3 regions of the Gottfriedia sp. OAE603 genome follow, and region 2 is predicted to be linked to each of the others. Evidence: riboswitches for the same ligand, from Rfam matches in the RefSeq annotation. Region 2 holds a riboswitch; each other region holds the start of a gene.
What was found. Region 2 has a riboswitch for lysine ahead of ABID96_RS16255 (aspartate kinase). Riboswitches for the same ligand answer to the same signal wherever they lie in the genome.
Positions count from the first base shown of each region.

Region 1: linked by a shared signal. The riboswitch ahead of lysA (diaminopimelate decarboxylase) and the one ahead of ABID96_RS16255 (aspartate kinase) in region 2 are both predicted to bind lysine.
Region 3: linked by a shared signal. The riboswitch ahead of ABID96_RS12850 (amino acid permease) and the one ahead of ABID96_RS16255 (aspartate kinase) in region 2 are both predicted to bind lysine.

Region 1 covers NZ_JBEUNN010000001.1:3,912,149-3,922,834, reverse strand. The annotation lists gene ABID96_RS19720 (MFS transporter) at 1-898, shown strand, start outside; partial or broken gene ABID96_RS19715 (LLM class flavin-dependent oxidoreductase) at 879-1,148, shown strand; gene ABID96_RS19710 (aldo/keto reductase) at 1,163-2,002, shown strand; gene ABID96_RS19705 (SDR family NAD(P)-dependent oxidoreductase) at 2,282-3,037, shown strand; gene ABID96_RS19700 (glycine zipper domain-containing protein) at 3,276-3,431, opposite strand; gene ABID96_RS19695 (TVP38/TMEM64 family protein) at 3,656-4,540, shown strand; gene ABID96_RS19690 (magnetosome magnetite crystal formation protein family) at 4,883-5,191, opposite strand; gene ABID96_RS19685 (TVP38/TMEM64 family protein) at 5,305-5,964, opposite strand; gene ABID96_RS19680 (DoxX family protein) at 6,140-6,526, shown strand; gene ABID96_RS19675 (VC0807 family protein) at 6,751-7,401, shown strand; gene ABID96_RS19670 (cation diffusion facilitator family transporter) at 7,454-8,329, opposite strand; lysine riboswitch at 8,644-8,817, shown strand; gene lysA (diaminopimelate decarboxylase) at 8,955-10,277, shown strand; gene ABID96_RS19660 (C40 family peptidase) at 10,437-10,686, shown strand, end outside.
Region 2 covers NZ_JBEUNN010000001.1:3,169,187-3,179,872, reverse strand. The annotation lists gene uvrC (excinuclease ABC subunit UvrC) at 146-1,918, shown strand; lysine riboswitch at 2,051-2,224, shown strand; gene ABID96_RS16255 (aspartate kinase) at 2,337-3,578, shown strand; gene ABID96_RS16250 (DUF4083 family protein) at 3,703-3,903, shown strand; gene ABID96_RS16245 (YslB family protein) at 3,934-4,380, opposite strand; gene ABID96_RS16240 (succinate dehydrogenase cytochrome b558 subunit) at 4,684-5,319, shown strand; gene sdhA (succinate dehydrogenase flavoprotein subunit) at 5,332-7,098, shown strand; partial or broken gene sdhB (succinate dehydrogenase iron-sulfur subunit) at 7,106-7,868, shown strand; gene ABID96_RS16225 (acyl-CoA thioesterase) at 8,359-8,829, shown strand; gene thrS (threonine--tRNA ligase) at 9,239-10,686, shown strand, end outside.
Region 3 covers NZ_JBEUNN010000001.1:2,520,351-2,531,036, reverse strand. The annotation lists gene ABID96_RS12860 (nitroreductase family protein) at 1-194, shown strand, start outside; gene pdxK (pyridoxine/pyridoxal/pyridoxamine kinase) at 260-1,075, opposite strand; lysine riboswitch at 1,309-1,486, shown strand; gene ABID96_RS12850 (amino acid permease) at 1,685-3,133, shown strand; gene ABID96_RS12845 (MBL fold metallo-hydrolase) at 3,301-3,999, shown strand; gene ABID96_RS12840 (TetR/AcrR family transcriptional regulator) at 4,000-4,557, shown strand; gene ABID96_RS12835 (zinc-dependent alcohol dehydrogenase family protein) at 4,686-5,687, shown strand; gene ABID96_RS12830 (carbon-nitrogen hydrolase family protein) at 5,843-6,706, shown strand; gene ABID96_RS12825 (GNAT family N-acetyltransferase) at 6,732-7,403, shown strand; gene ABID96_RS12820 (GNAT family N-acetyltransferase) at 7,420-8,091, shown strand; gene ABID96_RS12815 (hypothetical protein) at 8,181-8,372, opposite strand; gene ABID96_RS12810 (VanW family protein) at 8,532-9,467, shown strand; gene ABID96_RS12805 (GerAB/ArcD/ProY family transporter) at 9,674-10,686, shown strand, end outside.

The sequences.
Region 1 (10,686 bases), 740 kb from region 2:
TAGAATTATTACATCGTTTTCTCACGGAGTATTCTTTTCTATTGGTTCAACAATAGCTGCTGATTTGGTACCGGAGAATAAACGAGCAAGTGCAATTGCATTTATGTTCACAGGATTAACAGTTGCTACTGTTACAGGTGTTCCTTTAGGTACATTTATTGGACAACATTTTGGTTGGAGATCTACTTTTTGGGCTGTCGCGATATTAGGTCTAATTGCAATTATTGCAATCTCGATTCTTGTGCCTAAATCGTTAAAACAAGCTCCACGATCAAAATTAAGTGATAACTTTAAAATTTTAACAAATGGTCCGTTATTATTAGCTTTTTCAATTACAGCATTAGGTTATGGTGGTACATTCGTTGCTTTCACATATTTAGCACCAATTTTAGAAAAGGTTACAGGTTTTGCTCCTAGTTCGGTTAGTGTCATTTTATTAGTTTATGGGATCGCAGTTGCTATTGGTAATACAATAGGTGGAAAAGCCGCAAATCGTAATCCGTTAAAAGCATTAACTTGGATGTTTGTCATTCAAGCAATCGTGTTAGTGATTTTAACGTTTACAGCACCGTTTAAAATCGTAGGAATTGTGACAATTTTCTTCTTAGGTTTATTAGCATTTATGAACGTTCCAGGACTTCAAATATATGTCGTTCAATTAGCTGAAAAATATGTTCCATCAGCTGTTGATATCGCATCTGCTTTGAATATTGCAGCTTTTAATATTGGGATTGCAATTGGTGCATTTGTAGGTGGATTGATTGTTGATTCAATTGGGTTTATTCATACACCTTGGATTGGTGGCGTAATGGTATTTGGAGCAGTGCTACTAAGTTTATGGAGTGCATCTTTAGAAAAAAGAAATAGTCTAAAATCAAATACATCAGTATCACCCTGATACATTTAAACCCTTTACTCAACCGATGCACTTAGATTTATCGGAAAATCCAAACGAAGGCCCAACACCTATCAGATTAGGTTTTCGAATTGGTAGAAATGCATTAATTAATTTATTAAATATATATAAAGAAATTGGGGTCAATCATCTATTCTTTGCATTGTTTGACAGTCAAAGACCTGCTGAAGAAGTCATTCAAGAATTAGGTGAAGAAGTTCTTCCTCATTTTCCTGTAAAAACTAATTTATAAAGGAGAAATATAAAATGAATAATCTAAATAGTCGAGTGAAATTAAATAATGGAATTGAAATGCCAGTAGTTGGTTTAGGAGTATTCCAAGTTAAAGATGGCCAAATTGTCATCGATTCTGTGAAAGCAGCTATTAAAAATGGCTATCGTAGTATTGATACTGCAGCGATTTACGGAAATGAAGAAGGAGTAGGTCAAGGAATTAAAGAAGCAATCGAAGAGAATGGAATAAGCCGCGAAGATTTATTCATTACATCAAAAGTATGGAATGCTGACTTAGGCTACCAATCAACATTAGATGCTTTTGAACTAAGCTTAAAGAAACTAGGGCTTGATTACTTAGATCTTTATTTAATTCACTGGCCAGTCAAAGGCAAATATGTAGAATCTTGGAAAGCGCTAGAAACACTTTATAAAACAGGAAAAGTTAAGGCGATTGGTATGAGTAACTTCCAAATTCATCATTTACAAGATGTACTGGAAATTGCAGAAATCAAACCAATGGTTAACCAAGTTGAATTACATCCATTATTAAGTCAGGTAGAATTAAGAAACTTCTTAAAAGAAAACTCAATTCAAGTGGAAGCATGGGCTCCACTAATGCAAGGACAGTTATTTGAAAATGAAACACTGTTAAAAATAGCAAAAGCACATGATAAATCAATTGCACAAATCGTTTTACGTTGGCATTTACAAAACGAAATTGTGATCATTCCGAAGTCAGTTAAAGAGCACAGAATTCAAGAGAATGCTAATATTTTTGATTTTGAATTAACGAAAGAAGAAATGAAAACAATCAATGCCTTAAATCAAAATCACCGAGTAGGCCCAGACCCTGATAATTTTGATTTCTAATATGAATGAAATAAAAAGTGGAGTGACCATTGGTCTGACTCCACTTTTTTCATATTTCTTATTTGAAGTCGAATTATAATTGTTTTCTAATTTGTTTTATAGGTGGTCGTATTTTAAAATATAAGTAACAATTATTTTTTTGTAATGTAAGAATTGCAGTTAATAAAGTGAGTTCTTATCGAAATCGAAACACTTGCTTACATTTTTTTAAGGTTGGTATCTAATGAATGATATCAGCCTTTTATGTTTAATGATAAAGAAAAAGCGGAGGGTTATGAAATGGATATTGCAATTGTGACTGGCGCATCAAAGGGACTAGGGTTTGAAATATCGAAAACACTCGTACACTCTAGCATTGAGGTAATTGGCTTATCCCGTAGTACGAATGATCATGTAGATTACTATGAAAAAATGAAAAATAATATTTATACTCACCTTCAAATAGATCTTTGTAATAAGGAGGAAATTGAAACAATCTTTAAAGGAATCATTCAGAAATTGATTATGAAACAGCCTAAAAAAGTTTATGTAATCAATAATGCCGGGATGGTTGAACCAATTGAGCGATTAGGATTCTTAGATGCTAACTTGATTGAAAAAGCAGTACAGCTAAACTACATAGCACCAATGATTATTAATAATTTATTATTAAAGGAATTAAGACCTTATAACCTTGAAATCGTAATTGTAAATGTAACCTCAGGTGCTGCTGAACGTTCAATTCATGGATGGAGTGTATATAACAGTACAAAAGCGGCTATTAATATGCACACAAATGTTGCAGGACTTGAGCAAGAAAAGGATGATAAATCTCACAAGATTATTGGGTTTAATCCTGGAATAATGGATACTGATATGCAATGTGTAATACGTGGAGCAAAAGAGGACGCATTTGCTGAGATTAATAAATTTTTGGACTATAAAAAGAACGGAGAACTACGATCACCTGAAGTAGTAGGCAAAGCATTGATTGACTTACTATTAAATGAAGAATTAATAAATGGTAATATCTATTCAATTAAAGACCTTATATAAAGATTTCAATGGAGCAATCTGACAAAAAGTAAACCAATTAAGTTTTCGATAACATTGTTAAAAAGTTTTTTATACAGTGCTTTTTTTGAAGAAAAAAGGCATTTTTAAGTTAAATGTAGAATAATTGTAATGAATCTACAGTATAATTATAATCTTCTTTAACGGCGCTAACTGTAAAAAACGGGAGTAGAAGTAGGTTTAATCCTATCTTTACTCCCGTTTCTATTTTTTAAGGTAATTATTTCTTTTTATAAATATAGCTAAATGCTGCACCCAAGACAACGCCAAATCCAATACCCAGTGATAGATTGTCAAAAGCAATTCCAAATGTGGCTCCTAGTGCGATACCTAGTGCAATGTATTTGCTACTAGACTGCCAGTTTTGTCTAGACATTAAATCACTCCAATCCTATATCATTAAATAATTGCTCAACAAGTAGTCAATTATCTATAATAGATGTGAAAATACATATTCATAAGACTTAAGTCTTACAAAAATTCATGCTAAGGTTCATTTCAACCTGTTAAATACACTCTATAATATATTATAACAACTATACTGACAACATTAATGGCATCATACAAAGAATGATACAGTTGAGGAGGGATTGAATAAATTTGCGGAACAACAATATAAATATAATGAAAGAACTATTCATACACATCGTTATAGCTTCACTAGCTATTTACTTATTATTTAACTTTTTACCTACAATAGTAACCGTATATAAAGTAATTTTTACGCTAACAATTATCGGGATCTGTTTCCTTGATGCGTATCTAGTATTATCAAACAATACTAAGCTATTAAAATTAACAAAAATTGCTTTATCAGTCGTACTTTTATGTATTGTAATTGTTATTTTAATTTACTATATAACCAAGTTTTTAGTATTTGCAGATATGTATGGAATTGAGCAAATACTAATAGATCATAAATCAACTGCGAAATTATTATTTTTCAGTATATGCTTTTTACAACCAATTATATTACCATTACCTGAAGCAGTAACATTACCTGCTGGAAGTGCAGTATTAGGTTCGTTCGAGGGAGCTATATTTGGATTTTTAGGTTCAGTTTTAGGTATTATTGTCATGTATTTCATTGCAAGAATAGGTGGATTAAAATTAGTCTCAAAACTAATAAAAGAGAAGCACTTAAAAAGCTATCAGGAATATGTTTCAAAAAATGAAACGATTATACTGACACTAATGTTTATTATTCCGATCTTACCAGATGAGATTATTTGTGTAGGGGCAGGCATTAGTAAAGTATCTTTTAAAAGATTTATCTTTATTGCAATGTTAGCAAAATTAGTAACTTCATCGCTACTTGCATACTCTGTATATTTAGCTAAATTATTTTCATTATCACCAACGCAATTAGTAATAGCTAGTTCAATCATTGTAACCTTTATCTTCTTACTTTCCATTTTCATAAAAAAATTGTTGAAGAAGAAGTCCAACTCAGAAGAAGTATATATGACTTCACAAGGAGACTAATGCATAATATTGTAGGTTTCCATGTCGAATTAGGAAATTTCCTGAGAAATAATGTAGAAAAAGAAAAAGTAGTAAAAAGATAGATTGGAATTAACTTCTGGCCTATCTTTTTTTCGTTTTTAAAAATTTAAGAATAGAGCAAATAACAAAATAAATCCTTCTTAACATAGCGGATTTTCTGCAAAACAAGCAGTCTTTTTCAGAAAGTGTTTGTTTACAGGAGACCCTGATTACATATTACTCTCACGTGAATTTTTATCAGGGTAAGGTAGCTAAAAATATAAATGAAAAAGATACACCACTAATATGGTGTATCTTTTTCATTACATATCCATTTCAAAATTAATGAACTAATACTTTAATACCTTGAATGATATTCCAAATAAATACTACAAAGTTAATAATGAATACAATCACAAATGCAAAAATAACCCATCCATACGTAGTTTCAATCGAATTAAATGATAAGAATGATAGCACAAAAAAGATTACAAACGTGATAAATGGAAGAAAGTGCGAAAATAATGATCGTTTCGCATGTGTTTTAACAAATGCATCTTTAGATACGAAATAAACAATGATTGGGAGTAAGAATGGTGCGAAAAAAACACTGAAATAACATAGTGAAGATAATATTTTATTTGTTTCCATCAGAAACCTCCAAATTAAAATGAATGCTACTTACTTATTATAGAACAAATATGATTGGAGAATGATTGATTTATTAATAAAAAATTAAAATGATTTAATAATAAAAGTTGAATTTATACATTTTCGTTTTCGGAAGTATAGTGAAGCTCGTTTTTCTGTTTTTTTCGAATGGAGATATAAACAATTAAGATGATTACGATTGGAGCTGAGATACATAATGTTACCCATGGTGCAGCTATTAGAAAGTTACCGTAAAGTGTATATAGCGTTACGATTGGGATCGTTCCAGCTAATACGGTTGTGATATATGAAAAATATGGCATTTTGGTTGATGCAGCAATAAAGCAAGCTCCATCTGTGGGAGCTAAAGGGGTTGCAACAGTAATAAATAAGTATTTCTTACCGTTTGAAATAATCTCGTTATTGAGTTTTGGATATTTTGTTACCATATAGTGTTGAATATGATTACTTAATATACTTCTACTGATACCATAAATAATAGTTTCAGTTATGAACATACCAATCATTGAAAGGATGATTGTTTCAATAGGATTAAAAAATAAACTCCCTGTGACAATGAGCATTGTACTAGGGATGAATAAAAAAATTCGAGCGCAAAAAATACCTACAAATAAAATCATTGGGTTAATTGTGGAGTCTTCAATAAAATGTTTAATATCATTTAATGATAATTGGAACAAATTAAAATGAACAGCTAGTATTAACAAAATAAACCAAGAACTAATTACAATGATTGGAACGACTTTTTTCATGATTAAGCTCTCCTTTGGTTTATGTGAAAACGAAGTGTTAATGTATTCTATTCTTAAAAAGTGCGAAAACTGATTGTTTTTTGAAATTATCAATAAATAACATAATTATCTCGAATTTAGAATATTTATTTAATGAGCAATAGATATCTCAAATTAAAGGGATTGAGGTGTAGCTATGCTAGATGAGGGCTTATTGGTTATTCGACTTTTTTTAGGAATTATATTGGCAGGTCATGGCGTTCAGAAATTATTCGGATGGTTTGGTGGCTACGGAATTAAAGGAACCGGTCAATGGTTAGAGTCAATTGGTGTGAAACCTGGTGGATTTTTTGCATTTTTATCAGGAGCAGCGGAACTAATAGGAGGCTTACTTGTTGCAGCAGGCTTGTACACGACAGTTGGTGCATGGTTAATCATACTGGTTATGTTAGTTGCCATTTTAAAAGTCCACTTAAAAAATGGTTTTTGGATTACTGCCAATGGTATTGAATATAATCTACTCATTATTGCTACATCAGTTGGTTTACTATTAACAGGACCTGGCTCTTTCACTTTATTTTGATAAATAGGAGAGAACATTCATGATATTTGGATGTTCTCTTTTTTGTTTTAAGTTAACTACCACAAATAACTATTGAAGAAGGATTATCATAACCTTTAAAGAACTTATCATTTATGAAGATTGTAGCTAAAGTGTTTGCATTTGAATTTTTTGCTATAATCAAATTTAAATAAATAAAACGCTAATACTACAAAAGTAGAATATGGAAAAATGAGGTTATAAAAATGAAAAAAGAAAGTAATTTGATTATTTACGATCTAATATTGTATTTAGTACTCCCACTAGTAGGTTATAAACTTTTAAAGCCGTATATTGGAGATTATTGGGCGATGATTGTCCCAACCATTCCTGGGATTTTATATACTTTATTTCGTTTTTGGTATACAAAACAATTTAATGTAACTGGAATTTTTATTATTTCTACAATGAGTGTTAGTACTGCATTGGATCTTATTGCAGGTACAAAAGATAATTTACTTCTATATAATGTGTATTACCACATTGGCTTAATAGGGGTATTCTTCATTCTTTTAGCGATAAAGAAGCCATTGCCATATTACTTTATGATTGATATTGCCGCAATCCAGGGACAAGAAAGAGAAGAAAGTAAGAAGCTGTATAAACATCCTTCACTGTTCAAGTTGTTCCAATATTTGTTTATAGCTTGGATTGTTAAAGATATCATATTTACTGGAGCACAATGGTGGATGCTTGAAACCTATGGTGCGAAGGCTTACTACTCAAGGACTATCATTTTCACAGTAGGTGGCTATATCTTTGGAATTATCATGGCAATCGGTTATGCAATGATTACGATGAGAGCACAAAAAATTAAAGAAAATGAACATCAGCCTAAAGATGAAATTATCATTTAATAGAAAAAGCACAAAAGCACATCTAAAAAAGATGTGCCTTTTTTGTTATTTCTTATTTTACATTTCTAACCATTTCATTTTCTGGTTCGACATGAATTAAAATTTGGGGATTAATTAGAACTTTTTTGATCTCATCTTCTATTTTATCGCAAAGTAGATGAGCTTCTTCAATGCTCATGCTAGACGGTAAAACAAGATGAAAGTCGATGTGTTCCTCAGCGCCGGATCTTCTTGTTCTTAAATCATGGTATTCAATAAATTGCGATTTGAAATTTAATAAAACTTGTTCAATTTGTATAATTTCGTCTGAAGAGAGCCCCGTATCTAATAATGGCGTAAAAGATTTCTTTCCAAGCTCGATAGATTCTTTCATTATATATACAGCAATACCAATACCAATTAATGCATCTAGTACGACCCAACCTGTAAGAGATACTAATATTAAACTAGCCGCAACACCTAGCGATGAATAGACGTCCGTTAATAAATGTAATGCATTTGATTGCATTGCGACAGAATGCGTTTCGTCTCCTACTTTTTGAACTTTTTTCCCAACTCGCCAATTAATGAATGCTCCGAGCAACATGACGATTACACCAATAAAAGGAAGTTTTATAGGAGAAGGGTGGATTAGTTTTTCAACAGATTCAACGATAATCCAAATTCCAGCAATAAAAATGAGCAGCGTTTCAACAGTACCCGAAATATTTTCAAATTTACCGTGACCATAAGGATGTTCCTTGTCAGGTGGCCGATTCGAAATTTTTACTGAGAAGAATGCGATAACGGAAGCGACCAAATCTAATAAAGAATGAATTGCCTCCGATATAATTGCTACAGAACCAGTAATGATTCCAACTGCTAATTTTAATAAAACTATAAAAGAATTACTACAAATTGAAAGTAATGCAATTTTGGTTGAATGCAATCTATTCACCTCTGACCAATTTTTTCTACTAAAGCTAAGAGTGTTGTCCTAAGGCAACAAAAAAGAAAAACCACTAACATGAAGTTAGTGGCTTGTTTTTTTTATATGATGTTTTTTAAAATTCGTTGGATAGTTCATATTAATCACCTTTTTTTAGCGCGTAATTAATATTTTATAGTAAAGATAATATTTTGAAAAGAAAAACTTGTGTAGACCAAATGATTAGTAAAAACATGAAACTACAGATTATTTTTTAAAAAGGTTTGACATCTATTTTTAGACTGTGTTATACATAGACTAATATAAATAAACAATCTATTCGTAGAGGTTGCATTGTATATGAGTATCGTTTAAGAGAACTGTGGGTTTGATGACTAAACGAAAAAGGATCCGATGCCGAAGCATTAGAGCGCCACACGCTAAAATGCTGGGACTGCATTTAATAAATGTAGTACTGTCACTTGTATTTGTGAAGAGCTATTGAAGAGATGTGATTGGCAATATCCTTTTTATTTTAAAAGTGATAGGCACATGAACATATCCTTCATGTGCCTTTTTTAATACACTAATACATTGAAGGCTTCTGGTGAATGAACTTGTGTTTAGTTATGAAGGGAGAATATTAATGTATTTACATGGTAATAGTCGAGTTGATCATAATGGACATCTAGAAATCGGAGGTTGTAGTACAGTTCAACTAGCTGAACAGTATGGGACACCCTTATATATATACGACGAAGCATTGATTGAGTCTAAATGTAGAGAATTTCAAGAAGCATTAAAAGAGACAGGATTAAAATATCAAGTTGCTTATGCAAGTAAAGCTTTCCTTTGTATTGAACAAGCCCGCTTAATTGAAAGAGAAGGGTTTTGTTTAGATGTAGTATCAAGTGGCGAACTATATACAGCGATACAAGCAGGATTTCCACCTGAGAAAATTCACTTTCATGGGAATAATAAATCAATAGAAGAAATTGAAGAAGCTTTAGATGCGAAAATTGGTTGTTTCGTAGTCGATAATTTCTTTGAGTTAGAAGTATTACAAGCAATCGCCGAAAATCGTGGAGTATATGTATCAATCTTATTACGTGTAACACCTGGAGTAGAAGCACACACTCATGAATATGTCATGACAGGACAAGAAGATTCAAAGTTTGGTTTTGATATCACGTCAGGTCAGGCAAATGAAGCAGTTGCCATTTCGTTAGATTCACCAAATTTAAAACTGTTAGGTATACATTCTCATATCGGCTCGCAAATTTTTGAACCAGATGGGTTTGTTCACGCAATTAAAATATTAATGAACTTTTTAAATGCACTAAAAAATGAATTAGACTATACAGCTGAAATATTAAACGTAGGTGGCGGATTTGGGATTCGTTATACTTCTGAGGACGAACCGTTATCAATCGTTGAGCATATTGATCAAATTACTTCTATTATTAAACAACAATGTGAAGAATTATCGTATCCAGTTCCTGAATTATGGTTAGAGCCTGGTCGTAGCATCGTTGGTGAAGCAGGAACAACTCTTTATACGATTGGAGCAACAAAAAACCTACCTTCAGTAAGAAAATATGTTTCTGTTGATGGGGGAATGACTGATAATATCCGCCCAGCACTTTATGGATCAAAGTATGAAGCAATGCTTGCTAATCGCGCAAATGATGAGAATAAAGAGGTCGTATCAATTGCAGGTAAATGTTGTGAAAGTGGAGATATGTTAATTTGGGATTGTGAATTACCAGTTGTTGAGAGTAATGACTTATTAGCAGTATCATGTACGGGTGCATACGGATATTCAATGGCTAATAATTATAATCGTATTCGTCGTCCGGCAGTAGTATTTGTAAAAGACGGTGTATCTAGAGTAGTAGTACAACGTGAAACGTATAAAGACTTAATTAAAAATGACATGATTTACATTGAAAACTCTTCTATTAGATAATAGAAGAGTTTTATTACGGTTTCTTAACTATTGCATGTTTGTTTATCGACAGATTAAGACATATTTATCATTTATATTACAATATTGTAACAAAAGCGACTCCCTTCGCAAATCTATGATATAAATACCTAGTAGATAAGCGAGAGGAGACACGCTGAAATGTTTAAAAGAAAACTTACAGTGCTGGCTATTGCAGGTACATTTTTAGTATCTTTAGCGCCGAATGCTTCGGTAAATGCCGAAACGAAAGTAGAAAAAAAGCAAGCTGAAGTAGATAAATTCCAATCACAATTCAAAAAATTAAGTAATGATGTTAAAAAGATAGATCAAAAGATTAAAGACACTAAAGCAAAAATACAATCTAAAAAAGAAGAAATCTCTGAGACTCAAAAAATCATTCAAGATAAAA
Region 2 (10,686 bases):
TAGTAAGGAGTGAAACTTAATTTTTGCTTAAAATAATAATTCAGATCATTAATATATATAAATCAATTATCTAATTTAATTATTTTCAGTTTATGACTTTGCAGATTATAATAAAGTGTACAACTCCACGAAAGGGGGTAAGACATTGGACAAACATTTAAAAGAAAAATTAGCGCTTTTACCTGATCAACCAGGTTGTTATTTAATGAAGGATGTTCAGGGAACTATCATTTATGTAGGGAAAGCAAAAATTCTAAAAAATAGGGTTAGATCATATTTTACAGGTTCTCATGATGGAAAAACGTATCGATTAGTTCAAGAAATTACCGATTTCGAATATATCGTTACATCTTCCAATATGGAAGCTCTAATTTTAGAGATGAATCTTATCAAAAAGTATGATCCGAAATATAACATCATGTTGAAGGATGATAAAACATATCCCTTCATTAAAATAACGGCTGAAAAGCATCCTCGTTTACTAATTACACGTAATGTAAAAAAAGATAAGGGGAAATATTTTGGTCCTTTTCCAAATGTAAATGCGGCGAATGAAACAAAAAAATTATTAGACCGTTTGTATCCACTTCGAAAATGTTCTACATTACCGGATAAAGTTTGTTTGTATTATCATATTGGGCAATGTCTTGCACCTTGTGTTAAAGATGTAACTGATGAACAAAATCAAGAAATTGTAAATGAAATTATTCGATTTTTAAACGGTGGAGAAGATCAAATCCGAAAAGAGCTCGAAGCGAAGATGTTGGCTGCATCAGAACAATTGGATTTTGAACGAGCGAAAGAGTTTCGAGATCAAATTGTCTCTATTGAAGCAACGATGGAAAAACAGAAGATGATGAGCAGTGATCTAGTTGATCGTGATGTATTTGGTTATGCCGTGGATAAAGGCTGGATGTGTGTACAAGTATTCTTTGTCCGTAGAGGAAAATTGATTGAAAGGGATGTATCATATTTTCCAATTTATGACGAACCTGAAGAGGCATTTTTATCTTTTGTTGGCCAATTTTATGAGAAAACACATAACATAAAGCCAAAAGAAATTTTTGTACCAGATAAAGTAGATATTGATCTCTTAAAAGAGTTATTAAATGTTCCTGTTCTCCAACCTAAAAGAGGACAGAAAAAAGAATTAGTCGTTCTAGCAAATAAAAATGCAAAAATCGGCTTACAAGAAAAATTCAAGTTGATTGAAAGAGATGAAGAGAGAACAATTAAAGCAATCGAAAAGCTTGGAGAAATATTAAATATTGAAACTCCTTATCGAATCGAAGCATTTGATAATTCTAATATTCAAGGTACCAATCCAGTTTCTGCTATGATTGTTTTTATTGATGGCAAGCCTTCTAAAAAGGATTATAGAAAATATAAAATTAAAACCGTAGTTGGACCTGATGATTATGATTCAATGCGTGAAGTGGTTAGAAGAAGATATTCAAGAGCTCTGAAAGAAAACCTTCCTCTTCCCAATCTAATTATTGTTGATGGAGGAAAAGGTCACTTATCAGCAGTTGAAGATGTATTACAAAATGAGCTAGGGTTGTATATTCCAACAGCTGGATTAATAAAAGATGAAAAACATCGTACATCTGAGTTAATAATAGGACAGCCACCTCAAATTGTTCAATTAGGCAGACAGAGTCAAGAATTCTTTTTATTACAAAGAATTCAAGATGAAGTTCATCGTTTTGCAATTGAATTTTATCGTCAACTTCACAGTAAATCGATGGTTCAGTCCGCATTAGATGGTATTACCGGAGTTGGTGGTACTAGAAAGAAAGCATTATTAAAACATTTCGGTTCTGTAAAAAAAATCAAAGAGGCAACAATAGAAGAACTGATCCAAGCAAAAATCCCAAAAAATGTAGCGGAAGAAATTTATCAGCACTTTAGAAAGTAATAGAGCATTTTTCGTCTTATTTTTTGTAAATAGCTTCTAGGAGCATAACGTCAATGTTCACGGTATGAGGAGAAAAATTCCTTGACACTATTTTCAAAATAATTTATATTAAGTTAAAAATATAATATTTTCTCTCGTAATAGAGGTGCAAAACTTAAAAGTATGCTGTCATAGACGTGTGGCGTTGTTATGGACAGCTGAAAGGAAGTTTTGCCGAAATGAAATGAATCCACAATTCTTTTCGTTGGGACTGCATTTAATAGGTGTAGTACTGTCGCATACTAAATGCGGGGAGCTATTGAAGAGATGTTGATGATTTGTCTATTTTATTACAATTTTTGTAAATTAGGCGCGTGAACATTGCTTCACGCGCTTTTTTGTATTCTTTTTTATGAAAAATAGGTGAGGATGAGTAAAAATGGGAATAATTGTTCAAAAATTTGGAGGGACTTCAGTCGGTTCAATTGAGCGTATACAGCATGTTGCTGATACAGTAACAAAAGCGTATAAAGAAGGTAACAGTGTTGTTACTGTTGTTTCAGCAATGGGACATCATACTGATGAACTAGTTAATCTTGCACAGCAAATTAGTCCACAAAATAGTAAGCGTGAAATGGATATGCTTTTAACAACTGGTGAGCAAGTCTCAATATCTTTATTAGCAATGGCAATACAGGCTAAAGGATTTAAGGCAATCTCATTAACTGGTTGGCAAGCAGGAATCCAAACAGAATCGATTCATGGAAATGCTCGTATTGAAACAATTCAAACTGATAGAATTCAACAATTGATAAATGAAGGATTTATTGTAATCGTCGCTGGTTTCCAGGGCTTAAGTAATGAAGATGAAATTACAACATTAGGTCGTGGTGGTTCTGATACTACAGCGGTAGCGTTAGCCGCAGCATTACAAGCTGAACGATGTGACATTTATACGGATGTTTTAGGTGTTTATACAACGGATCCAAGAATTGAGCCAGAAGCAACTAAATTAAGTCATGTATCATATGACGAAATGCTAGAACTAGCTGCTTTAGGTGCAGCTGTTCTACACCCAAGGGCTGTAGAATTTGCAAAAAATTATGGATTAGTTATACAAGTAAGATCAAGTCAACATGATGAAATAGGTACGTTTATTGGGGAGGAAAATCAAATGGAACAACAATCAGTCGTAAGAGGAATCGCTTTTGAATCAAATGTCACAAGAATGACTTTAAATGGTTTACATAATCAAGTCGATCTTTTACCGAATATCTTTACGATACTGGCAACAGAGGGAATTGACGTAGACATTATTATTCAAAGTGTGACTTCAGATAATTTAGTCAATCTTTCATTCTCTATTAAATCAGAAAATATGTTAGAAACAATCACAATTCTTGAATCTAAAAAAGAATATTTAGGATATGTTTCATTTGATTTTGAAAGCGAGCTTGCGAAAGTTTCGATTGTTGGAAGTGGAATGGTTTCAAATCCTGGCGTTGCTGCAAATATGTTTAAATTTTTAGCAGAAGCTAGTATCCCAGTTAAAATGGTAAGCACGTCTGAAATTAAAGTATCAACAGTAATTCCAAAGTCGCAATTACAAAATGCGGTTCATGCTCTGCACAAAGGGTATGAGTTAGATCGCGTTCAAGAAGAAGTAGTTGTAGAAGGATAATAATCAAAACCCCTTTAGTCACAAATTTCCTTTCAATAGGAACTTGATGATTAAAGGGGTTTTTAACATTTTAGCGAAATATTACCATATAATAGAAGTAGTAATTGATAATGGAGGTTTTCATTTGATAAATGCAGGGATTGCTTATGGAGATATTGTCTTTCAATTAATATTATTAATCCTTCTCATTCTATTATTCGTTTTTATTAGTTTATTTCTCATGAATTACATTATTAAAGGTGTTAAGAAAAATAAACAACTAGATGAAATGAATCGTAAATTAGATGAACTAATAAAGAAAAGTGATAAAGAAAATATGAAATAAGCCTGATCAATTAGATGAACAGGCTTATTTTTATTTTTTTATAACTGGATCTTTTAGATCCCATTTTACTTGGAATTTTACTTTATCAGAACGTTTACTTTGCTCTTCGTATGTTTCTGCAATTACATCAATTTGTTGTTGGATTTGCATTGCCAAAAAGCCTGCCTCTAATTGATAAGATACATCTTTTTTATGTTGATTTCTGTATGTAACTAGTTCAGAAGTTAAAACAAAATGAACTTCTTGTTTTTTTTCATCTACAACCGTTAAAGTTCCCCAACCAGCTGATTCAAAAAATCCGATGATTTCTTCAAATGTTGCTAATGGATATTTTCTAGCAATCATTTTTCCCGCCCAATATAATATATCATGTTGCTCTTTACCTAGTAATTCTGAAAGTAAATCATTTCGTAAGAGTTCGTAGCCAAAACCAGAAATATTCCCTGGTGTTTTTAAAATATCATTGCCGTTCATCATGGTCGAATAGCTCTCCCTTTCCTTAAAAACATGTTTTTATTATATACAATAAACAATAATAAAAACAATAATTGAAAGCCTTAATATTTGTAGATTTACCAATATTATTGAGAAGTTTTTTCAGTAAAGAAAAATGTACGCGTTTTCTTGACCTGTAATATTAACAGGAGTAAAATGAACTTTAGATAAATCTCATAAAAATTTAGATTTTTATGGAAATTACATTATTTTCTATTTTTCTAGAATAATAGAAGCAGGTAATTTTATTTTCATGTTCACAAACTAAAGGGGGCAGGGTTTTACATGAGCAACAAGAATGGCCAGGAGTTTTTCCTTAGAAAACTTCATTCATTGTTAGGAGTAATTCCAGTAGGAATATTCTTAATGCAGCACTTAGTTGTCAATCATTTTGCAACAAAGGGAGCAGAATCATTTAACAAAGCTGCTGAATTTATGGCGAATTTACCATTCCGCTATTTATTAGAAATTTTTATTATCTTATTACCGATCTTATACCATGCGATTTATGGACTATACATTGCTTTTACAGGCACTAGCAATGTGAAAAATTATGGTTATTTACGAAACTGGTTATACTTATTCCAACGTATTTCTGGAGTTATTACTTTAATCTTTATAACTTGGCATGTGTGGCAAACTCGTATTGCGGCTCAATTAGGTGCAGATGTAAATTATGATATGATGGCTGATATTTTTAGCTCAAAATTCATGATCGCGTTCTATATTGTAGGTGTTATTTCAACTATTTTCCACTTTGCTAATGGATTATGGTCATTCTTCATTTCTTGGGGAATTACTGTCACACCTAAATCGCAACGTATTTCGACATATGTTACTTTAGGAATTTTCGTTGCTCTATCAATCGTTGGATTACGTGCGATTTTTGCATTCATTGATCCGCAGCTAGCAAACATGTAAGGAGAGAGAGACATGAGTGGAAAAGTAATTATAGTTGGCGGTGGATTAGCTGGATTAATGGCTACTATTAAAGCCGCTGAAGCTGGTACAAAAGTTGATTTATTCTCATTAGTTCCTGTTAAACGTTCACATTCAGTATGTGCACAAGGTGGAATTAATGGTGCAGTTAATACAAAAGGTGAAGGTGACTCTCCATGGGAGCACTTTGATGATACAATTTATGGTGGAGATTTCTTAGCAAACCAACCACCAGTTCAAGCAATGGCAGAAGCAGCACCTGGAATTATCCACATGATGGACCGTATGGGTGTAATGTTTAACCGTACGCCAGAAGGACTGTTAGATTTCCGTCGTTTTGGTGGAACTCAGCATCACCGTACAGCATTTGCTGGTGCAACAACTGGCCAACAATTGTTGTACGCATTAGATGAGCAAGTTCGTCGCTATGAATCAGAAGGTCTTGTTCAAAAGTTTGAAGGTTGGGAATTTTTAAGAGTAATCGTTGACGATGAAGGCGTTTGTCGTGGTATCGTAGGACAAAACTTATCATCAATGGAAATTGTAAGCTTTCCTGCTGACGCAGTTATTATGGCTACAGGTGGACCTGGAATTATCTTTGGTAAATCAACAAACTCAATTATCAATACAGGTTCAGCAGCAGCAGCAGTTTACCGTCAAGGTGCAACATACTCTAATGGTGAATTTATTCAAATCCACCCTACTGCCATCCCAGGTGATGACAAAAACCGCTTAATGAGTGAAAGTGCTCGTGGTGAAGGTGGACGAGTTTGGACATATAAAGATGGAAAGCCATGGTATTTCCTAGAAGAGAAATATCCTGCATATGGAAACCTTGTACCAAGGGATATTGCTACACGTGAAATTTTCTCTGTATGCGTTGACCAAAAACTTGGTATCAATGGAGAAAACATGGTGTACCTAGATCTTTCTCATAAGGATCCAAAAGAGCTAGATATTAAACTTGGTGGAATCATTGAGATTTATGAGAAATTTACTGGTGATGATCCGAAAAAGGTTCCAATGAAAATTTTCCCTGCGGTTCACTATTCAATGGGTGGCTTATGGGTTGATTATGATCAAATGACTACTATTCCAGGATTATTTGCTGCAGGTGAGTGTGATTATTCAATGCACGGTGCAAACCGTTTAGGTGCTAACTCACTATTATCAGCAATTTACGGTGGGATGGTTGCTGGACCAAATGCAGTTAGATATGTAAATGGTTTGGCTAAATCTGCTGATGATGTTTCTTCTTCAGTATTTGATCGTAATGTTGCTGAAGAAAATGAAAAAATGAATCGTATCCTTTCTATGGATGGAACTGAGAATGCATACCTACTTCATAAAGAGCTTGGAGAATGGATGACTGATAATGTTACAGTAGTTCGATTCAATGATAGACTCTTAAAAACTGATGATAAAATTCAAGAGCTTCTTGAGCGTTATCAAAATATCAACATTAATGATACTGCTAAATGGAGTAATCAAGGTGCTACGTTTACACGTCAACTTGAGAACATGCTTCACTTATCACGTGTTATTACATTAGGTGCTTACCACCGAAATGAAAGTCGTGGAGCACACTATAAACCAGAATTCCCAGAACGTAACGATGAAGAATTCTTAAAAACAACTATGGCAAAATTCGATGAAAAGTTAAAAACACCGATTTTCCATTATGAAGAAGTTGATACTTCATTAATCCAACCAAGAAAACGTGACTATTCTAAGAAGAAAGGGGATAAACAAAATGCATAATGGGACAATGACAGCTGAAAAGACGATTACATTTATTGTAAAGCGTCAAGATTCACCAAATTCAACACCTTATGAAGAAACTTTTCACATCCCTTATCGTCCGAATATGAACGTAATCTCGGCTTTAATGGAAATTCGTAAAAACCCTAAAAATGCTAAAGGTCAAGATACTACAGCGATCACTTGGGACATGAACTGTCTTGAGGAAGTATGTGGTGCATGTTCGATGGTTATCAATGGGGAAACCACGCCAGTCATGTACAGCGTTAGTTGACCAATTAGAGCAACCAATTCGCCTTGAGCCAATGAGCACGTTCCCAGTAGTACGTGACTTACAAGTTGACCGTAGCCGTATGTTTGACTCTTTAAAACGTGTTAAAGCTTGGATTCCGATTGATGGAACACATGATTTAGGACCAGGACCAAGAATGCCAGAAAAGAAACGTCAATGGGCATATGAGTTATCAAAATGTATGACTTGTGGCGTTTGTTTAGAAGCTTGTCCAAACGTTAATAGTAAATCTAACTTTATTGGACCAGCACCACTTTCACAAGTTCGTTTATTTAATGCTCATCCGACAGGTGAAATGAATAAAGAAGAACGTTTACATGCGATTATGGGCGATGGTGGACTTGCAAACTGTGGTAACTCACAAAACTGCGTTCAATCTTGTCCAAAAGGAATTCCATTAACAACTTCAATTGCAGCATTAAACCGTGCTACAACAATCCAATCTTTCAAAGATTTCTTTGGTAGCGACGAAATTTAATAAATTAAAAGACATGTCCAATTGTGGGCATGTCTTTTTTTGATCATTTCTTCTTAAAGATTATTGATTATAGAATTAAAAATATTTGAACAGAAGTTGATCCCAACTAAACTTCGCACTTTTGTAGGAAGTATTGGAAGACGACTCTGCAGACAAGTTAGCTAAGTATGTTACATCTATGACGTCTTGTCATAAGGCATGCATAGCCTCATCAATAGTTTCTCAAAAGGATTAAGCTCACGTACAACTTAGTTTTAACATAATGGAGTTGTCATCAAAATTAGGTATACTAAAATAGAAACAGTGTATACGAAATCAACCTTTCATAAAATCGATTACGACTTGATTCGTAAAGTAATAAGTTATTATCTTAAAAAAGAAATTCAACTATAAATAATCGCATCCAAGGTTACATAAAAATGAGTGAATATTCATTCTTTTTTTAAAGAAACATATGTATAATAGAATTAATATACTAGGGAGTGATCGTATGGGGAAAATGAGTTATATTTCAAACTTTGAGGAATGGAAGGCAAGTTTTTCTTTTAATATAACTATTAAAGTGCGTTTCAATGAAACAGATATGTTTGGGCATATGAATAATACTGTGCCTTTTACTTATTTTGAAGAAGCTCGTATTGAATACTTAAAACATTTAGGTTTTATGCAAGAATGGGTTTCTATTGATAGTGAAGTAATTCCAGTTGTAGCAGATTTACAATGTGACTTTTTACAACAAGTGTATTTTGATGATAGAATCGATGTTTTTGTAAAAGTTAATAGTATTGGGAATTCATCAATCGATGTGCATTATATGGGAGTTAATGAAAAAGGAATGGTGTGCTTTACAGGGCGAAATTCACTCGTAAATCTTAATCGCGCAACTGGAAGAAGTGAAAAATGGAAAACTGAATGGAAAGATAAATTAGAAAATGAGTTAAATATTGTTCAAAAGGTTTAAACTAGGTAATAATGTCACATACTTTATAAAAGTTGAATAGAATAATATAACATTTTGACTATTCTCAGGGATGAGTACTTGAAGTATTCAATAACTTTTTATATAATACTTTTATATGAATAATTAATAAGCTTTGATCAAGGACACGAGCTTTCAAAACGATAGTAAGAGAGGAATTCAAATGGTGCGAGAATTCTCTATACGTTGAATGACTTACCACCTTGTAGCTATAGTGGGGAACGTATGTAATATACAATTAACTGCTATCGGTGTAGACCGTTAAAACATTGAGAGTAATGTATAGCTTTTTTAGTGTACAACAAATTAGGGTGGAACCACGAGCACATTCGTCCCTACGAGTGTGCTCTTTTTTATTTGCAAAAATTTATTATTAAAAGGAGTGAACTAAATGATTTCAGTTAAATTACCAGATGGATCAATTCGCGAGGTGGAGCAAAACACAACAGTAGAAGATTTCGCTGGTTTAATCTCCATTAGCTTAAAGAAAAAAGCACTTGGTGGAAAAATAAATGGAAAATTAGTTGATTTAAATACACAAATTACAGAAGAATGTGAAGTACAAATCATCACTCAAGATGATCAAGAAGGATTAGAAATGATGCGTCATAGTTCAGCGCACATTTTAGCTCAAGCAGTTAAACGTCTATACAAAGACCAAAAAACTGCATTTGGTGTGGGACCAGTAACAACAGATGGTTTCTATTATGACATCGATCTTCCTGTTTCAATTAAAGTAGAAGACCTTCCGAAAATTGAAAAAGAAATGGAAAAAATTATTAAAGAAAATTTACCAATCACTCGTTCAGAAGTTAGTCGTGAAGAAGCGATTAAATTCTTCACTGAATTAGATGATGAGTTTAAGTTAGAATTAATCCGCGACTTACCAGAAGACGCTGTCATTTCAATGTATACTCAAGGTGAATTCGTTGATTTATGTCGTGGACCACACGTACCTTCAACAGGTCGTGTAAAAGCAATTAAATTATTATCAGTTGCAGGTGCATATTGGAGAGGCGATGCAAACAATAAAATGCTTCAACGTGTGTATGGTACTGCATTCCAAAGTAAAAAAGAATTAGAAGAGCACTTACATTTATTAGAAGAAGCTAAAAAGCGTGATCACCGTAAATTAGGTAAAGAGCTTGAGTTATTCATGTTCTCAGAAGAAGCGCCTGGTATGCCATTCTTCTTGCCAAAAGGTACAATTATTCGTAATGAATTAGAGCAATATGAGCGTGGTCTTCAAACTCGTAAAGATTACCAAGAAGTTCGTACACCGTTTATCATGAACCAACGTTTATGGGAGCAATCAGGTCACTGGCACCACTACCATGAAAACATGTACTTTACAGAAGTAGATGAAACAAATTTCGCATTAAAACCGATGAACTGCCCTGGTCACATGTTAATTTATAAAAATAAATTACATTCATATCGTGACTTACCAATCCGTATGTGTGAAAACGGTCAAGTACACCGTCATGAATTCTCTGGTGCATTAAATGGGATGATGCGTGTTCGTACATTTACTCAAGATGATGCACATATCTTCTGTCGTCCAGACCAAATTGAAGGCGAAATTATTGAAGTAATTAACTTAATTAAAGAAATCTATGGCGTATTTGGATTTACTTATAAAGTAGAATTATCAACTCGTCCAGAAGATTCAATGGGATCTGAAGAATTATGGAACTCTGCTGAACAAGCATTAGAAAACGTTCTGAAATCAGAAAACCTTGATTTTAAATTAAATCCAGGTGATGGCGCATTCTATGGTCCAAAAATTGATTTCCACATTCAAGATGCATTAAAACGTAGCTGGCAATGTGCAACAAT
Region 3 (10,686 bases), 650 kb from region 2:
TGCTTGCGGCAAAAGCAAAAGGTTTAGATACAGTACCAATGGGTGGCTTTGATCAAGCGAAATTTGTAGAAGCATTTAATGTACCTGAAAACTTCAAACCAGTTATGTTAATCTCTGTTGGTAAGGGAATCAAAGCTGGTTTTGAAAAAGTTCGTTTGACGCTAGACGAAGTTCTTACTTGGGATCAGTTTTAATTTCAAGTAAAGTAAAAAGAGCAGGGTAAAGGGATAGTCCTTAACCTGCTCTTTTCTTTTTTATTTTATTTTTCACCATGTAAACGATATGCCATATGGTTTGTTGGGCCTACATATTCATTTAATCTAAATGAGTGGCGAATTGCTTCAGTAATATACTTTTTAGCAGTATATATCGCTTCTCTAGGTTCTACTCCTTTAGCTAATTCTGCACAGATTGCTGCAGAATATGTACAACCAGCACCATGTGTATAAGTTGTTTTAATTCGGTCAGATTCTAAAAGTTCAATTTTTTCACCGTCAAATAAAACATCAACAGCGTTCTCATGTTGAATTTTGCTTCCACCTTTAACAAGTACGAATTTTGCGCCTAATGCATGAATCTTACGTGCTGCTTCTTCCATTTGTTCAACTGTTTTAATCGGAGCCATATTTGCTAATTGTGCTGCTTCAAATAAATTTGGTGTTACTACAGTTGATAAAGGGACTAATACATCTCTTAATGCATCATTTGTTTCAGGATGTAAAGCTTCGTCATTCCCTTTGCAAATCATTACCGGGTCAACTACTACACGATTTATATTATGTTTTTTTATTGTTTCAGCTGCTAATTCAATAACTTCCACAGATCCAAGCATTCCTGTTTTCATTGCCTGAATGCCTACACCAACAACGATTGTTTCTAATTGCGCTGCAATTGTACTTATATCAATCGGAAATACTTGATGGTGCCAATGATTATGTGGGTCCATTGCAACTAATGTAGTAATTGCACTCATTCCATAGACATTTCTCTCTTGGAATGTTTTTATGTCTGCCTGTAAACCTGCGCCACCACTACTATCTGATCCTGCAAGAGTTAATGCTTTATACACTGTCATATCAAAATTCCTCCTTTGTTCAAATACAATTTTCATTATAGCAAAAAGTACACTAAAAAACAGGAAGTAGCGCAGTTTGTAGATGGTAAACAAGAATCATAAATGGAATGGTAACAAGAATTCTAAAGGATTCTTCAATTGCTTCTGTAGAATTTTGTAGAAAATAATTGACAACTAGATTATTAGATTGGTATAGTGATTTTATAAAATTTAATTAAATATGATCTTTATCTCGTATGGATAGAGGCGCGGTTTTGATGAGTTATTACTTGGAGGTTTATGGAACCAAAGAAAAGTAATGAAAGGCGAAACTGCCGAAGTAACAAAGTTGCCATTCAATTTTGTTGCTGGGCCTATTGCTGAATAAGCGTAGGACTGTCACAAGTTTACTTGTGGAGGGCTATTGAAGAGATGTTGGCTGTTAGACGCATATAAACTGAGTCTTAAACACGTGAACATTCTTCACGTGTTTTTTTTGTGTTTTTTCTAGGAAATTCCAACATTACATAATGTAGGAATTTCTTGAGTAAAATACACAGCAAACAACACTTTTGCGCCCCAAATTCTGCGTAAAGATAGTATTGCAAGAATGAAGAGGAGGCAACAAAGATGGGACAATCAAATCTCCCGCAAAATGAAGGTTCTTTAAAAAGAGGACTTAAAGCAAGACACTTAACGATGATTTCAATTGGTGGCTCTATTGGGACAGGGTTATTTTTAGCAAGTGGCGCTTCAATAAGTGAAGCTGGTCCAGGTGGAGCTTTATTAGCTTATTGCTTAATTGGTATAATGGTGTATTTCTTAATGACAAGTTTAGGGGAAATGGCTACTTATCTTCCTGTATCAGGTTCTTTTAGTACGTATGCATCTCGCTATGTAGATCCAGCATTTGGATTTGCGATGGGTTGGAACTATTGGTATAACTGGGCAATCACATTAGCTTTTGAATTAGTTGCTTCAGCAATGTTAATGAAATATTGGTTCCCAAATTCTCCTGCTGTATTATGGAGTGCCATTTTCTTAGTGATTATTTTAGGTTTAAACCTATTATCAGTTAAAGGCTATGGTGAATCAGAATTTTGGTTTGCTTTAATTAAAGTCGTAACTGTTATTGTCTTTTTGGTAGTTGGTATTGCAATGATTTTTGGTATTTTAGGTGGAGATAGTGTTGGATTTAAAAACTTCACTGCTGGTGGAGCACCGTTCCATAATGGATTTTTAGGTGTGTTATCAATCTTCATCGTTGCTGGATTCTCATTCCAAGGTACAGAGTTGATTGGTGTTGCAGCTGGGGAAACTGAAAATCCAGAGAAAAATGTACCGAAAGCGATTCGACAAATTTTCTGGCGTATCCTTTTATTCTATGTATTAGCAATTTTTGTGATCGGTTTATTAATCCCTTATACTGACCCAGAGTTATTAAGAGGGGACGTTTCAGTAAGTCCATTTACTTTAGTTTTTGAAAAATTAGGTGTAGCTTTTGCAGCTTCTGTAATGAATGCAGTTATTTTAACTTCTGTATTATCAGCAGGGAATAGTGGTACGTATGCCTCTACTCGTATGTTATATACTTTAGCTATTGAAGGAAAAGCGCCAAAATTCTTAACAAAAATTAACAAAAATGGTGTTCCAACAAATGCTTTATATGTAACGCTTGCAGTTGGTTCATTAGCATGCTTAACGTCATTCTTTGGTGAAGGTCAAGTATATACTTGGTTATTAAACTTATCAGGTTTATCAGGATTTATTGCTTGGTTAGGTATTGCGATTTCACATTATCGTTTCCGTAAAGCATATGTTGTTCAAGGAAAAGATTTAAATGATTTACCATATCGTGCAAAATGGTTCCCACTAGGTCCGATTCTAGCATTTTTAGCTTGTTTATTTATCGTACTAGCTCAAAACTATCAAGCGTTCACTGGCAATGTAATTGACTGGCAAGGTGTGCTTGTTTCATACATTGGTATACCAGTATTCTTAATTGTTTGGTTAGGCTATAAATTTAAATATAAAACAAAAGTAGTTGCTTATAATGAAATGGATTTAAGCAGAAAATAAATTGTAACCCTTCCATCTTGGTGGAGGGGTTTTTTGTTTGCGATTAAGCTAGTTTAAGCTTCTATTTTGATTTGATTGGAAATATATTGAAATTAGGTGTTTACAAAAACTAATGGCATTAGTATTATAAAACTAATACCATTAGTTTTTATTTAGGAGGAATTGTGATGAAGGTTACTAAATCTAATTTTCTTTATCAAATCAGTTTTTTACCTAATTTATTCCCTGTAAATTGTTTTTTAGTTGAAGAAGAAAATGAACTTACTTTAATTGATACTGCTTTATCATTCAGTGCGGATAAAATCATTTCTGTTTCGAATGAACTTGGGAAAAAAATTACAAACATTATACTGACTCATGCTCATGGGGATCATATTGGTTCATTAGATCGTTTAAAATCTATGATGCCTGATGTTATTGTATCAATTTCTAAAAGAGATGCGAAATTATTAAAGGGTGATGTTACTTTAGAGCCAAATGAACCTGATTTGCCTATAAGAGGTGGAGTACCTAAAAATATTCAAACCACACCTGATCGATATTTACAAGAAGGTGATACAATTGGGTCATTATTAGCAATTGAAACACCTGGCCATACACCTGGTTCGATGTCGTTTTTAGATCAACGTACAAACGCTGTGATTGCAGGAGATGCATTTACATTAAGAGGTGGTATTGCAATTTCAGGGCAATTAAACCTATTATTTCCATTTCCTGCATGGGCAACGTGGAGCAAAGAGGATGCAATCAAAAGTGCTCGTAAAATAAGTCAATTGAAACCAACATTATTGGCAGTTGGTCATGGATCAATGTTAAAAAATCCACAAGAAGCAATTGATCATGCATTAAATAAAGGAGATTCGTGAATGTCACCTAGAATTGGTTTAAATTTTAATGAATTACTGAAAACCGCTATTCAAATCGTAGACAATGAAGGTTGGGATGTCTTAACGATTAGCTATTTAGCTAAGAAATTAACGATTCAGCCCCCTTCAATTTATAATCATGTGAAAAATTTAGATGAACTGAAAAATAGTATTGCACTTTATGGTATCCAGCAGCTTTATGAGCAGCTTCACTCTTCGATTTGTGATCAATCCAAGGAGGCAATTTTTTCTTTAGCGTTTGCATATATACATTTTGCTCGAAAGCACCCTGGATTATATCAATCAACTCTGTCATCAACTCACACTGTCGGTGATCAATACACTGTAGTTGCAACTCAAATTTTAGAGTTGATTTTTGAAGTTCTCAAACCATATGATGTAAATGAAATTGATCAAATCCATATTGTCAGAGGGCTAAGAAGTATTCTTCATGGATTTGTTTCACTTGAAGATCATGACGGCTTCGGTATAAACATTCCGATAGACGAGAGTATTAGATTTGTATTGAAACATTATATGAAAAATATTGAATCTTAAAATAAGTAAAAGAACCTTTTAAAAATGAAAGGTTTTTTTGTCTTTGTTTTCTGGGTTTCTAATTTATTGAATAAACAAAATATATGTTAAAATATAGAAAAATTCGCTTTGAGAAAGAAGGAGTATACATGAACACAATGGTTATTCATCAGTATGGAAATAGTTCTGAATTTCAAAAAATAGATGTTCCTTACCCGTTTCCTAAAGGAAATCAAGTTCTTGTTAAGATTGCTGCAACTAGTGTGAATCCGATTGATACGAAAATTCGAAAAGGTGTTGTTCAAAACGCATTTCAACCTAATTTTCCAATGATTCTACATAGTGATTTTTCTGGTGAAATTGTAGAAATTGGTGAGACTGTTTCACGTTTTTCAGTTGGAGATCTAGTATACGGGTTTAATGCATCAGGCGGAGCCTTATCAGATTACTTATTAGTCGATGAGTCAATTTTGGCAAAAGCACCTAATAATATACAAATTCAAGATGCTGCTAGCTTACCTTTGACTTCAATTACAGCATGGGAGGCTTTAGTTGATAGAGGGAATATAAAAGCAGGGGACCACATTTTAATTCATGGAGGCACAGGTGGAGTTGGACATGTAGCGATACAAATAGCTAAATCCTTAGGTGCCACTGTTTCTACTACTGTTTCCTCTAATGAAAAAGCAGCATTAGTCAAATCGCTCGGAGCAGATCACGTCATAAACTATAAAGATGAGCCGGTCTTAGCCTACGTTGAGCGTCTGACGAATGGTAAAGGCTTTGATGTTGTTTTTGATACTGTGGGTACTGATAATCTGGATAAATCTTTTCAAGCTGTTAAACCAAAAGGGACGGTTTTAGCGATCGCTGCTCGCTCTACTCATGATTTAACGCCATTTCATAGTAAATCCTTATCATTACATGTTATTTTTATCATGCTCACTCAAAAAACACAGGAAGGGCGTAAAGAACATGGTGCGATTTTACATAAAATAGCTAATCTTGTAGAGTCCGAAAAAGTAAGGCCACTTATAAATCCACAGCGTTTTACATTTGAAGAAATAAGTGCAGCTCATCAATATTTTGAAAACAAAGAAGTTGAATATGGAAAGGTAATTGTTGAAAATCAAAGGTTCAATGCAGAATAAAATATACTTGTTATCCTATAGTAATTAATTATTTATCTTTTCGTAAACTCCGTATGCTATGATAGTTTTAGCATAGGAGTTTTTTGCTCATTTAGTTAAATTATCAAATAAGGTTTATACAATATATATAATTGACATTGGGAAGAGGGGATTGTATGCAATTAAGAGTTTCAGCTGTTCAATATCATCTCCACACAATCAATTCTTTTGAAGAATTTGCAAATCAAGTGGAGCATTATATAAAAACAGCGGAAGAATTTGGTTCGGATTTTATTGTTTTTCCTGAATTTTTTACAACTCAGCTTATGTCGATTGGCAATGACAAAGGTGAAGCATTAACGATTCAAGAATTGCCTAACTTTACTGAGCAATACCGTGCATTATTTATAAAATTTGCTGAGCAATACAAGATGCACATTGTTGCAGGAACTCATGTAATTCGCAAAGGCGATCGATTATACAATGTTGCTCATCTATTTTATCCGGATGGACGAGTTGCAGAACAGGCTAAACTTCACATTACACCAACTGAAGTGAATGAGTGGAACATGAGCCCTGGTGAAACATTTGAAGTATTTGAGACTGAAAAAGGAAAAATTGCGATGTTAACTTGTTATGACATTGAATTTCCAGAAATCGTTCGAATGGCAAAGGCAAAAGGTGCAGATGTAATCTTCTGTCCTTCATGCACTGATGATCGTCATGGCTTTCATCGAGTTCGTTACACAAGTCATGCTAGAGCAATCGAAAATCAAGTCTATGTTGTAAATACTGGTACTGTTGGTTCACTTCCAACTGTTGATTTCATGCGAGCTAATTTTGGCCAGGCAGTGGTCATCACGCCAAATGATATTCCATTCCCTCCAAAAGGTATTTTGGTGGAAGGGGAGATTAATCAAGATATGATTGTTACAGCGGATTTGAATTTAGAGCTTTTATATCAAGTTCGTGAAAAGGGCTCTGTGACTACATGGCGTGATCGCCGAATTGATCTTTACCCAGATTGGGAAACAAATTAAGTCATTCGCATTTGGGGGTTTTAATATGTATCGAAAAGAATTCTTTGTTTTCGACCAAGACAAACCGGTCCCTGTCGTAATTCGTCAATATGTAGAAAAGGACTTTCCTGACTTAATTCGAATCCAACAGGAAAGCTTTCCGCCTCCATTTCCATCTGAGCTTTTGTGGAATGAAGAGCAGCTTACTAATCACGTGACTCTTTTTCCACAAGGAGCATTATGTATTGAAGTGAACGGCAAAATGGCAGGTTCAATGACTGGATTACTTGTGAATTTTGATTCGAATCATCCAAATCACACCTGGGACGAGATGACAGATAGTGGATATATTCGTAACCATAACCCGAGTGGAAATACTCTGTATGTTGTTGATATTGGAGTTAGACCAATCTACCGTAAATTAGGTTTAGGCAAGTGGTTGATGTTTTCAATGTATGATATTGTGGTTCATTTGCGCTTGGAACGACTGCTCGGGGGAGGACGAATGCCAGGATATCATAAAGTTGCAAAAGAATTGTCTCCCGAGCAGTATTTGGATGCTGTTATTAATGGAGAATTAAAAGATCCAGTTATCTCCTTTTTACTTCGCTGCGGTCGTACGCCAGTTAAAGTAGTAGCAGATTACTTAGAGGATGAAGAATCGTGTCATTACGGTACGTTAATGGAATGGAAAAATCCATTTGTGAATTCAATTTAAGATGGGAGGTCATGTAATGGAATTTAGTAGAATTGTGAATATCAAAGATCCGTTATTTTCACAAATGCATCAATTAATGCAAGATGTATTTCCCCCTGAAGAAGTACTTGAATTTGATCTTTGGAAGGAACCTTTGGAGGACCCAGGTATTCGTGTTTTTGTTGCTGTTCACGAAGGAAAAGTAGTGGGGGCTACAGAGTATCGTTATTACGAGGATTTTAATGTTGCTATGACAGATTTTACAATCATTGGCCAAGCTGGTTTGGGTGTTGGGCCGTTTTTGGCAAAAAAAAGATTAGAAGATTTGCATGCATTAGCTACTGCAAATGGTAAAAAATTATCAGGTATGTTTGCTGAAATCTATGATCCATATCGTGTAGATCATTATGAGTTTGGCGGAGTTAAGCCGATGGATCCATATGTACGTCGTGAAGTGTTGGCTCACCTTGGCTATAAGCGTCTTAATTTCTCATATGTTCATCCTTCTTGGCACAATGATGGTGAGGCTATTACAGGTTTAGATCTTTGCTTCGTTCCGATGGACGGCGATATTTATGAGCTACCTACGGATTTAATTGTGAAATTCTTAAAACGTTATTATACTGTTTTACCAAATAAGCCTGAATCATGGTTTACAATGATTGAAAACTTAGAAGCTAAAGAAAAAGTGGAGTTATTATACTTTTAATTTTGGAAATAAAAAGCTTGCCGATAAAGTCCCTGTGATTAGACTAGTCGATAAGCTTTTTTTATGCTTTTTTCTCATTAAACTTATGTTTAATCTTCTCTTGCACTATCCTCTGCAATCACACGTAGTTCTTGATAGAAAAGATCATGGTTATGATTGCTTTCTTCATTTTCTGTTTGTTTGTATTTGTCTACAATTTCCAAGAGTTCACCAGTATCTCCTTTGGCATTAATAATTTCTAACAGTTGATTCATGTCATTTGTATACTCATCTTTTTTCATTACAGTACCTCCATTTTTTAAGGTTCGCCATTATTCTTTACTAGCTTCATGAAAAAAACACACTGATCATAGCTTATTTGATCGTTTCTTATTTAAAAAGAGAGAATCACATTAAAGTATAACCTCTTGTTCATACTAATATTGGGAGGTATGCCATTTATGATCCGTACTTGGATAGCTAGTTTCTTTTTATTAACTCAACCTGTTCATCTTCCAGACAGTTTAACGATTAATCAACAAGGACAACCCATTGCCATCGTTAGCCGTGAGAACTTTAACGTACCTATTCCTGGTATTCCAACGATTGATGAAAATAAATATAATCAATTTATCGACAAACTTGATCAGCAAATTTATCAGGAACCGATTAATGCTAAAATTAATGAACAGGGAAGTATTGTACCTGGGCAGGTAGGGTACAGACTTTATAAAAAGGAGTTTAAAGAGCAGTTTCACTCTTATTTTTATGGAAGTGGCCCTGCAAAGATCGAAGTGCCTGAGTTAGACATTTATCCGAAAGTTGACAGTGAGTTACTTGCTCATATACGAATACAACAGATTGGTCAGTACGTGACTTATTTCAATCCAAACAATAAAAGCCGTTTAAACAATATCTCACTTGCGGCAAAAGCAATTGATAATCATGTTGTTTTCCCAAATGAGATTTTTTCATTTAATCAGGTTGTGGGAAAGAGAAGCAGAGATAAAGGGTACTTGAGTGCTGCCATTATCGTTAAAGGGGAATTATCTGAAGGAGTTGGAGGAGGTATTTGTCAGGTGTCTTCAACATTGTTCAATGCTGTTGATCGTGCTGGACTACAAATTGTGGAGCGGTATTCGCATAGTAGGCATGTCTCATATGTTCCACCTGGACGTGATGCTACTGTAAGCTGGTATGGACCTGACTTTCGCTTCCAAAACAAATATAATCAACCGATTTTGATTCGAGCTAAGCAATATGGAGGTAGTATTGTTGTTACGCTTCACTCTTCAGATGTCATTAATTACGAAATTCGAAAAGTACCTAAAGCTCCATCGCGTTTACCTAAGGAAATTAATACAAAACCTGAAATACCTAGTTTCAATTCACATTAAAATATGTGAAGACCGTCTTGTGAATAATTTTATACAGTTCTTTTCTGAATGAATACGAGTTGCTACGGCAGCTTGTTTTTTTTACAGGAAGAAATCTTTTGAAACTTTAAATTAAACACATGATATGGGAATTTTAGGTAAACATAAAATGGAACGTATTCAGTTTGAATTTGTCACTTATGACAGTTAAAAAAGTAGGTAAGTAGATGAATCGAAAAACAACGATTAGTGGTTTTCAATTTTTTTGTATGATTTTTTTGTTTGAAGTTGGAACTTCATCATTATATGGGCTTGCGAGTGATGCGAAGCAAGATGCTTGGATTAGTTTACTGCTTGGTTCACTTTTTGGCTGTATCTTGTTTTATGTGTATATAAAATTATATGAATTGTTTCCTCAACAAACGTTTACGAAAGTTACTCAAGAGATATTAGGTGAGTATGCTGGTAAATTAGTAGCAGTAGTTTATATGATCTATTTTATCTATATAGCTGCTAGGGATTTACGCGATTTTGAAGAATTATTAGTCATTACAATTTTTAATGCATCTTCGTTAATTTTAATTGGTATTTTAATGATGTTTATTGTCATGTACGGAGCTCATAAAGGATTAGAAACGTTTGCACGTGCAAATGAATTCATTTTTTTTCTTATCTCTATTATTATTTTGATTATTGTAGGCTTTGAGAGTATTGCTAAAATCTATCAGATCAATAATTTAAGACCCGTTTTAGAAAATGGTTGGAAGCCAGTCATTAAAGCAACTTTCCCACTTACTACGACATTTCCTTTTGGTGAAGTGATCGTATTTACGATGATTATGCCACATTTAAATAAAACAAATAAGGCATTAAAAGTAGGGATTCCAGCATTAATTTTTTCGGGTATGGTATTAATCTTTTTTACACTTAAAGACATTATGATTTTAGGAGTTTCTGGTTATGAAAGAGCTACTTTTCCACTTTTAACTGCAATTAGTTATATTAATATTGCCAATTTTGTTCAAAGAATGGATCCTCTTATTGTTATTATCATGGTGATCGGTGGTTTTGTTAAAATTTTTCTTTTTTTCTATTGTGCAGTGACGAGCTCTGCTGAACTTTTTAAAGTAAAGAAAAGTAGCGATGTTGTTTATCCAATTAGTTTCCTTGTTGTGATTAGTTCTTTATGGATGGCACCAAATGTTCTACATCACTTTAAAGAAGGCTTAGAAATTGTTCC